DNA from 2 places in the Pseudomonas sp. CCC3.1 genome. Region 2 is predicted to be linked to the other one. Evidence: predicted binding sites of a transcription regulator. Region 2 holds the regulator's gene; the other holds the start of a gene.
The links. Region 2 encodes FliA, which starts transcription of late flagellar genes. Its sites were predicted from a motif close to CTAAAGTTTNNNNNNNNNNNGCCGNTAA; they were not measured.
Positions count from the first base shown of each region.

Region 1: a site for FliA is predicted at 2,600-2,627, ahead of RHM56_RS03125 (flagellar protein MotY). Genes of this name have one in related genera too.

Region 1 covers NZ_CP133778.1:688,868-693,689, reverse strand. Annotated here, with positions in the region: gene RHM56_RS03135 (hypothetical protein) at 1-211, shown strand, start outside; gene RHM56_RS03130 (argininosuccinate synthase) at 286-1,503, opposite strand; gene RHM56_RS03125 (flagellar protein MotY) at 1,632-2,537, opposite strand; gene pyrC (dihydroorotase) at 2,693-3,739, shown strand; gene rnt (ribonuclease T) at 3,736-4,410, shown strand; gene RHM56_RS03110 (peroxiredoxin) at 4,484-4,822, opposite strand, start outside.
Region 2 covers NZ_CP133778.1:1,852,763-1,857,584, forward strand. Annotated here, with positions in the region: gene flhA (flagellar biosynthesis protein FlhA) at 1-307, shown strand, start outside; gene flhF (flagellar biosynthesis protein FlhF) at 319-1,632, shown strand; gene fleN (flagellar synthesis regulator FleN) at 1,749-2,579, shown strand; gene fliA (RNA polymerase sigma factor FliA) at 2,579-3,319, shown strand; gene RHM56_RS08385 (chemotaxis response regulator CheY) at 3,491-3,862, shown strand; gene RHM56_RS08390 (protein phosphatase CheZ) at 3,883-4,671, shown strand; gene RHM56_RS08395 (chemotaxis protein CheA) at 4,737-4,822, shown strand, end outside.

The DNA.
Region 1 (4,822 bases), 1.2 Mb from region 2:
TTACGAAATAGCGCATCCGCAAAAAGACAAACTCCACAAGAGTGATGTACTGCTGCTACTGACAAATAGCCCGTCAGATACCAGCACACTGTTTGGACAACAACAGCGTTATCTCGACCCTGCCCTGACGCCACATCTAAGCGAGGCAACAGTCATTACCTACAACACCGAAACTCGCCAACTGAATACCTTGAGCTCGCACTGCGTTTAATGGACATTTATTCAAATAACTTCACGCATAAAAAAACCCGACCAAAGGTCGGGTTTTTTTATGCGTGATACGAATCAGAACAACTTGCGGCCTTTGTTCGCAGCAATGCGCATGCGCAAGGCATTTAACTTGATGAAGCCTGCAGCGTCAGCCTGATTGTAAGCACCGCCATCTTCTTCGAAGGTTGCAATGTTTGCATCAAACAGCGATTCGTCAGACTTGCGACCGGTAACAATCACATTGCCTTTGTACAATTTCAGACGTACCACACCATTAACGTGGGCCTGAGAAGCATCAATCATTTGTTGCAACATCAAACGCTCAGGGCTCCACCAGTAACCGGTGTAGATCAGGCTGGCGTACTTAGGCATCAACTCGTCTTTGAGGTGTGCCACTTCACGGTCCAGAGTAATCGATTCGATTGCACGATGAGCACGCAGCATGATGGTGCCGCCCGGGGTTTCGTAGCAACCACGGGACTTCATGCCGACATAACGGTTCTCAACGATGTCGAGACGGCCGATACCGTGTTCGCCACCGATACGGTTCAGCGTTGCCAGAACAGTGGCCGGGGTCATTTCAACACCGTCCAGCGCAACGATGTCGCCGTTGCGGTAGGTCAGCTCCAGGTACTGCGGCTTGTCAGGAGCGTTTTCCGGAGAAACGGTCCATTTCCACATGTCTTCTTCGTGCTCGGTCCAGGTGTCTTCCAGCACGCCGCCTTCATAGGAGATGTGCAGCAGATTGGCATCCATCGAATACGGGGATTTTTTCTTGCCGTGACGCTCGATCGGGATTGCATGCTTTTCAGCGTAATCCATCAGTTTTTCACGGGAGAGCAGGTCCCATTCACGCCACGGTGCGATCACTTTCACGCCTGGCTTGAGGGCGTAGGCACCCAGTTCAAAACGAACCTGATCATTGCCCTTGCCTGTTGCGCCGTGAGAAATGGCATCAGCGCCGGTTTCGTTGGCGATTTCGATCAGACGCTTGGCAATCAGCGGACGAGCAATGGAGGTACCCAGCAGGTACTCGCCTTCATAAACGGTGTTGGCACGGAACATCGGGAACACGAAGTCACGAACAAATTCTTCGCGCAGGTCGTCAATGTAGATTTCCTTGACGCCCATGGCTTGCGCCTTGGCGCGTGCAGGCTCAACCTCTTCGCCCTGACCCAGGTCAGCGGTAAAGGTTACGACTTCACAGTTATAAGTATCCTGCAGCCACTTGAGGATCACCGAAGTGTCCAGGCCGCCCGAATAAGCCAGAACGACCTTGTTTACGTCCGCCATGCCATCACTCCACGGGTTGTTCGAAAAGCCGAACAGTCTACCGCTCGCGTGGGTGAATTTACAGAGGGGCGACAGCTTAAGACGACAAAGCGACAGTAAGTTTCAACAACACGACCCGGACTTGGACATCAGGACAGAGTCGCAGGGTTGACTACTCCCACGCTCGGGGCAGTCTTTTCAGGCTCCGGCACACGCTCCAGACGCACGCTGACCCGGCGGTTCTTCGCACGATTGGCCGCATTGTTATTAGGCGCCAATGGGTACTGCTCACCGTGAAAACGCATCGTTATCTGCGACTCCTGGATGCCGTTTTCCTTGAAGTAGTTCATCACCGCCAACGCCCTGCGCCGTGACAGCTCACGATTGGTCAGACGATTACCCACGTTATCTGAATATCCTTCAAGCAGGATGTGGTTAACCGTCGGGTCGGCCTTCATGTACTCCAGCATGACGTGCAGGTTGACCTTGGCGTTGACGTCAAGCTCAATCCCGCCCCCAGGAAAACCGACCTGGCTTTGGCGCACTTGCTCAAAATTCTTTGGCAACAACTTGGCAGTACACGCTTCGTAATCGCCATACGCCTGACGAAACTTGACAGGCAACAGTCGGACCTCCGACAAGCCACTGGTAGGCGAATAGTGCCTGACCAGCGGGCTACGCCCCTCCAGCAAACCTCGAAACAAACGCCCGGCCTGCGCCTGGGAGCTGTTAAAAAGCACATTGCCGCGCCCGATCCATACCGCCCCCAAATCAATATCACCCCGCCCCGGCTGCCATGGCGCCGCCGCTGCCAGCAATGTCGCAGAGCCCTCGCCCAACACGGAGTTGTACGCATTGAGACGGAAAACAGCCTGTTCTCCGGCGCGGCGCACAAAAACTCCTGAACCGAAATCGGTAATGGGCTGAATGAGCCGACACTCGAATTTGTCGCCCTCTACTTTCCACTCAACATTCTCCAGACGGGTCTGGAAAGTCAGGGCCAGGCAAGGAAAGCTGGCAAACAGGCTGAGCAGAATGAAATAACGTTGACGCACAGGGGGCTCCACAGGCGTGCACTGCAAAAAACCAGTCCACAGTTTTACGGCATACCCTGGTTATATCGGATAGTGCGTACAAAACTTGATAGCGAGTGCCTGACAGAGTCTTTTCCGGTAGCATTCGCATCAGTTCGACCCGCCTGGAATCCCCAATGTCTGACCGCCTGACCCTGCTGCGTCCCGACGACTGGCACATTCATCTTCGCGATGGTGCTGTGTTGCCTCACACTGTGGCGGATGTTGCGCGCACCTTTGGCCGCGCCATCATCATGCCCAACCTGGTACCTCCGGTGCGTAATGCTGCCGAAGCCGATGCCTATCGACAGCGCATTCTGGCTGCTCGCCCGGCTGGTAGCCGCTTCGAGCCCCTGATGGTGCTCTACCTCACAGACCGAACACGGCCTGAAGACATTCGCACGGCCAAAGCCAGCGGCTTCGTCCACGCTGCCAAGCTGTATCCGGCTGGCGCAACGACCAACTCCGACTCTGGCGTAACCAGCATCGATGCGATCTTCCCGGTCCTCGAAACCATGGCTGAAGTCGGCATGCCCTTGCTGATCCACGGCGAAGTGACTCGCGCCAATGTCGATGTGTTCGATCGCGAAAAGATCTTCATCGACGAGCACATGCGTCGCGTTGTAGAACGCTTCCCTGCATTGAAAGTGGTGTTCGAGCACATCACGACCGCTGACGCTGTGCAGTTCGTCAACGAATCCTCGGCCAATGTAGGCGCCACCATCACCGCGCACCACCTGCTTTACAACCGGAACCACATGCTAGTCGGCGGTATCCGCCCACACTTCTATTGCCTGCCGATTCTCAAGCGCAACACCCATCAGGAAGCTCTGCTGGATGCGGCCACCGGCGGCAGCGAGAAGTTCTTCCTGGGTACCGATTCGGCGCCTCATGCCCAGCATGCCAAAGAAGCGGCCTGTGGCTGCGCTGGTTGCTATACCGCTTATGCGGCCATCGAGATGTACGCCGAAGCCTTTGAACAGCGCAATGCGCTGGACAAACTAGAAGCCTTCGCCAGCCTCAACGGCCCGCGCTTCTATGGCCTGGCACCGAGTACCGAACAGATTACTCTGGTTCGCGAAGAGTGGACCGCCCCAACCAGCCTGCCTTTCGGCGAGTTGAACGTAATTCCGCTGCGCGCCGGTGAAAAACTGCGCTGGCGCCTGCTGGAGGAACACCTGTGAGTGACGACCATTTTGATGACGAACATGAAGGCGGTCATGGTGGCGGCTCGCGCCACCCGATGGCCGAGCGCTTTCGCGGTTATCTGCCGGTCGTAATCGACGTTGAGACAGGTGGCTTCAACTGTGCCACTGATGCCCTGCTGGAAATCGCGGCAACCACCATTGGCATGGATGAAAGAGGTTTTGTGTTCCCTGAACACACCTATTTCCATCGTGTTGAGCCATTTGAAGGCGCCAACATCGAAGCCGCGGCGCTGGAGTTCACCGGCATCAAACTGGATCACCCGCTGCGCATGGCCGTCAGCGAAGAGACAGCGTTGACCGACATATTCCGTGGCGTGCGCAAGGCGTTGAAAGCCAATGGCTGCAAACGCGCCATTCTGGTAGGCCATAACAGCAGCTTCGATTTGGGCTTCCTCAATGCGGCCGTTGCTCGCCTGGACATGAAACGCAACCCGTTTCACCCGTTCTCTAGCTTCGACACCGCAACCCTGGCAGGCCTGGCGTATGGTCAAACCGTCCTGGCCAAAGCCTGCCAGGCCGCTGATATCGATTTTGACGGGCGTGAAGCGCACTCAGCGCGTTATGACACCGAAAAGACTGCTGAGCTGTTCTGCGGCATCGTCAACAGCTGGAAGCAAATGGGTGGTTGGAAAGACTTCAACGATTGATCGAATCGTTCAGGCTTACACCGCGCATAAAAAAACCGGACACTGAGTCCGGTTTTTTTTGCCGCCAGAAAGCTTACAGCTTGCCAGCATTCTCAGTCAGGTAAGCCGCAACGCCTTCAGTCGAAGCGGTCATGCCTTTGTCGCCTTTCTTCCAGTTGGCAGGGCACACTTCGCCGTGCTCTTCGTGGAATTGCAGCGCGTCAACCAGACGCAGCAGCTCGTCCATGTTACGACCCAGTGGCAGGTCGTTAACGATCTGGGAGCGAACAACACCTTTGTCATCGATCAAGAAAGCACCGCGCAATGCTACGCCGCCTTCAGTTTCAACGTCGTAAGCCTTGCAGATGGCGTGATTGATGTCAGCAGCCATGGTGTATTTCACCTGGCCGATGCCGCCATTGTTTACTGGGGT
Region 2 (4,822 bases):
GATCACCTTGGAGCCCAGGTTGGAACAAATATTGCTCAATAGTTTGCAGAAGGCAGGTCAAGGTCAGGAAGACGGTGTTTTGCTGGAGCCCAGCATGGCTGAAAAGCTTCAGCGTTCGTTGATCGACGCGGCTCAGCGTCAGGAAATGCAAGGCAATCCAGTGATCCTGCTGGTGGCCGGCCCGGTACGCGCGATGCTTTCGCGGTTTGGCCGTTTGGCGGTGCCGAACCTGCACGTGCTGGCGTACCAGGAAATTCCTGACAACAAGCAAGTGACGATCGTTGCGACAGTTGGCCCTAACGGCTGAGGGTTTGATTTATGCAAGTGAAGCGATTTTTCGCCGCCGACATGCGTCAGGCCATGAAACTCATTCGTGACGAGTTGGGGGCTGATGCCGCCATTATTGGCAATCGCCGGATCGCTGGCGGGGTTGAGCTGACTGCGGCCCTGGACTACAAATTGTCCGCGCTGGCCCCCAGGGTGCCGAACGTTGAACTGGAAGAAGAGCTGCGCAAGACCCAATCGAAGATTGTGTCGGCCCAGGCTGAGTTGAGTTTGCGCGGCGAGGGCGATGCCGAGGCCAGCCGTCAGTTGTTCGCAGGCTTGCCGCTGACTGCCGCCGAACCGTTGATTGAGCCCACGCTGGTTGAGCCTCCGCGCCCGCTGGCCGCGCCTGCGCCGTCGATTGACCAGCGTGCTTTCGACAACATGCGCAATGAGCTCAATGGCCTGCGCGAGTTGCTCGAAGTGCAACTGGGCTCGCTGGCCTGGAACCAGCTGCAAGGCTCAAGGCCCGAACAGGCCAACTTGTGGCGCCGTTTGCAGCGCATCGGATTGTCCGGTCCGTTGTCACGCGATTTGTTGGCGCAAGTGGCCCAGATAGATGAGCCGCGTCAGGCCTGGCGGATGTTGCTGGCGTACCTGGCGCGCATGATTACAACCCCGGAGCTGGAGCCGCTGGAAGAGGGCGGTGTGATCGCGATGGTCGGTCCCGCAGGCATGGGCAAAACCACAACGCTGGCTAAGCTGGCGGCGCGCTATGTACTCAAGTACGGCGCGCAAAATATCGCATTGGTGAGCATGGACAGCTTTCGTATCGGCGCCCAGGAGCAGCTTAAAACCCTGGGGCGCATTCTGAATGTACCGGTGACCCACGTGGCCCCCGGCCAGTCGTTGGGCCAAACCCTTGAGCCGCTGGTGCGCAAGCGCGTGGTGCTGGTTGATACCGCAGGCCTGCAAGCCAGCGACCCGGCATTACGCCTGCAACTCGACAGCCTCGCGGGGCGCGGGATCAAGGCGCGCAACTACCTGGTGCTGGCCACGACCAGCCAGAAACAAGTGCTGGCGGCGGCTTATCTCAGTTACAAGCGCTGCGGGCTGGCGGGTTGCATTCTGACCAAGCTGGATGAAACGGCGAGTCTGGGCGAGGTGTTGAGCCTGGCAATCGGGCACGCGCTGCCGGTGGCGTATCTCACGGACGGTCCACGGATCCCCGACGATCTCCACTTGCCGCGTCGTCACCAATTGGTGAGCCGGGCCGTCAGCGTGCAAATGCAGGAAGAACCCAGCGAAGAAGCCATGGCCGATATGTTCGCTGATATCTACCACAGCCCGCCCAAACGGGTTGGCTGAGGCAGTGATGATTACGTTGCAATGTACCTACATTGATGGTCTGCACGGTGTTGTTCCTGGGGAACACGCAGCAGTCTCTGTAGCCGCGTCTAAGTAAGACAAGGTAAAAAAAGATCATGGGCAGCATGCATCCCGTACAGGTGATCGCAGTGACCGGCGGCAAGGGTGGCGTCGGTAAAACTAACGTGTCAGTCAATTTGTCCATCGCATTGGCCGAAATGGGTCGGCGCGTCATGTTGATGGACGCCGACCTCGGGTTGGCGAATGTCGATGTCCTGCTGGGACTGACCCCCAAATTTACCCTGGCCGATGTGGTCGAGGGGCGTTGTGAGCTGCGTGATGTCTTGCTCCAGGGCCCCGGCGGGATCCGCATCGTGCCAGCAGCTTCGGGCACCCAGAGCATGGTGCACCTGAGCCCCGCGCAACACGCCGGTCTGATTCAGGCCTTCAGCGATCTGAGCGATAACCTGGATGTGCTGGTCATCGACACCGCCGCCGGGATTGGCGAATCGGTGGTGAGTTTTGTGCGCGCCGCCCAGGAAGTGCTGCTCGTGGTGTGCGACGAGCCGACCTCGATCACCGATGCCTATGCCTTGATCAAGCTGCTCAACCGTGACTACGGCATGAACCGCTTCCGGGTTCTGGCGAACATGGCCCAGAGCCCTCAGGAAGGGCGCAACCTGTTCGCCAAACTGACCAAAGTGACTGACCGCTTCCTGGACGTGGCCCTGCAATACGTCGGCGCCGTGCCCTACGACGAATGTGTACGCAAGGCTGTGCAAAAGCAGCGTGCGGTGTACGAAGCCTTCCCGCGTTCCAAGTGTTCGCTGGCGTTCAAGGCCATTGCCCAGAAGGTGGACACCTGGCCGCTGCCGGCTAATCCGCGGGGTCATCTGGAATTTTTTGTCGAGCGCTTGGTACAGCAAGCGGGTGGGGGACGGGTCTAATGACTGCCAGCGGCTATCGCATGTACAGCAAGCCGTCGCGTGACAGCCAATATGAGCTGATTGAGCGCTACGCGCCGCTGGTCAAGCGCATTGCGTATCACCTGCTGGCGCGTTTGCCCGCCAGCGTGCAGGTCGACGACCTGATCCAGGCGGGCATGATCGGCCTGCTTGAAGTGTCGAGCAAATACGACGCCACCAAGGGCGCGAGTTTTGAGACCTACGCGGGTATCCGCATCCGTGGCGCCATGCTCGATGAAGTGCGCAAGGGTGACTGGGCGCCGCGTTCGGTGCACCGCAACACACGCATGGTCAGTGACGCCATTCGGGTAATTGAAGCTAAAACCGGGTGTGACGCTAAAGATCACGAAGTTGCGGCCGAACTTAAGTTAAGTCTTGATGATTATTACGCCATCTTGAACGACACCCTGGGCAGCCGCCTGTTCAGTTTCGACGACCTGTTGCAGGACGGCGAACACGAAGGGCTGCACGAGGATGGCGCCAGTGCTCATCTTGAGCCATCGCGAGACCTGGAGGATGAACGCTTTCAGGCCGCGCTGGCCGAAGCGATCAGCTTGTTGCCGGAGCGCGAACGGCTGGTGCTGGCGCTGTACTACGACGAAGAGCTCAACCTCAAGGAAATCGGTGAGGTGCTGGGGGTGAGCGAGTCGCGCGTCAGCCAGTTGCACAGCCAGTGCGCCGCACGATTGCGAGCGCGTCTGGGGCAGTGGCGAGCGCACTGATCACGTAGTTTCCCTGTAGGAGCGAGCTTGCCTCGCGATCTTTTGATCTTTAAAAGCAAAAGATCGCGAGGCAAGCTCGCTCCTACAGGTAATGAATGCCGAATTGATTGAATGGCGCCTTCAGAGATGAAGTGCGTTTAAGACTGCTTGGAGGTCGAATTGGACAAGAATATGAAAATCCTCATCGTTGATGACTTTTCAACGATGAGGCGGATCATTAAAAACCTGTTGCGTGACCTCGGGTTCACCAACACGGTCGAGGCGGATGACGGCACGACTGCGCTTCCGATCCTCAATCTGGGTCACATCGACTTTTTGGTGACGGACTGGAACATGCCTGGCATGACCGGTATCGAACTGCTGCGCCATGTGCGAGCGGACGAAAAACTCAAGCATTTGCCCGTGCTGATGGTGACTGCCGAAGCCAAGCGTGAGCAGATCATTGAAGCCGCCCAAGCCGGCGTGAACGGCTATGTGGTCAAGCCGTTCACCGCTATCGCACTCAAAGACAAGATCGAAAAGATCTTCGAACGCATCGGTTGAACGGTTCCCTGGGGGGCGCAATGGAGCAGAAAGATTCAACAACGGGCGAGTTTGAGTCGACCCTCAAAAAACATGCTCACGAACTGGTCGAAAGCCTCGAAAAGGGCCAGTTTGGCGACGCCGTGCAATTGATTCATGAGCTCAACCAGACCCGAGATCGCGGCCTGTACCGGGAAGTCGGCAAGCTGACGCGCGAATTACACAGCGCAATAGTCGATTTTCATATTGATCCGACCATGCCGCGCGCCGAAGAAGTGTCGCAGATCACGGATGCCACTGAACGTTTGGCTTATGTTGTAAAGCTGACCGAAGCCGCCGCCAATCGAACCATGGATCTGGTCGAGAACTGTACGCCGCTGGTCAATGGTCTGGGTCAGGAAGCCAAAGCCTTGAGTGCTGACTGGGGGCGCTTCATGCGCCGTGAAGTCGGTGCACAAGAGTTCCGTGAGCTGGCCCATCGGGTTGACAGTTTTTTGACGCGAAGCGAAGCCGAGCAGCAGATTGTCTCCAGTAATCTGACTGACATTCTGCTGGCCCAGGATTACCAGGACCTCACGGGTCAGGTGATCAAGCGCGTCACGCAGTTGGTCACGGACGTTGAGCGCAATTTGCTCAAACTGGTGCTGATGGCCAGTCAGGTAGATCGTTTCGCCGGGATCGAACATGACCGCGATGCGCTGCGTGCTGAAAATAATGCGCAAAAAAACCCGGCTAAGGGTGAAGGTCCGCAGATTCATGCCGATAAGCGTAGTGACGTCGTATCCGGCCAGGATGATGTTGACGATTTGTTGTCCAGTTTAGGTTTCTAGGTCTTGAGTAGGCGTGCGGGCGCAGTTGTCCGGCGCTGAAAGTCCCTACTTCAAGGAGCACGTACATGAGCTTCGGCGCCGATGAAGAAATCCTTCAGGATTTTCTGGTTGAAGCCGGCGAAATTTTAGAGTTGCTGTCCGAACAACTGGT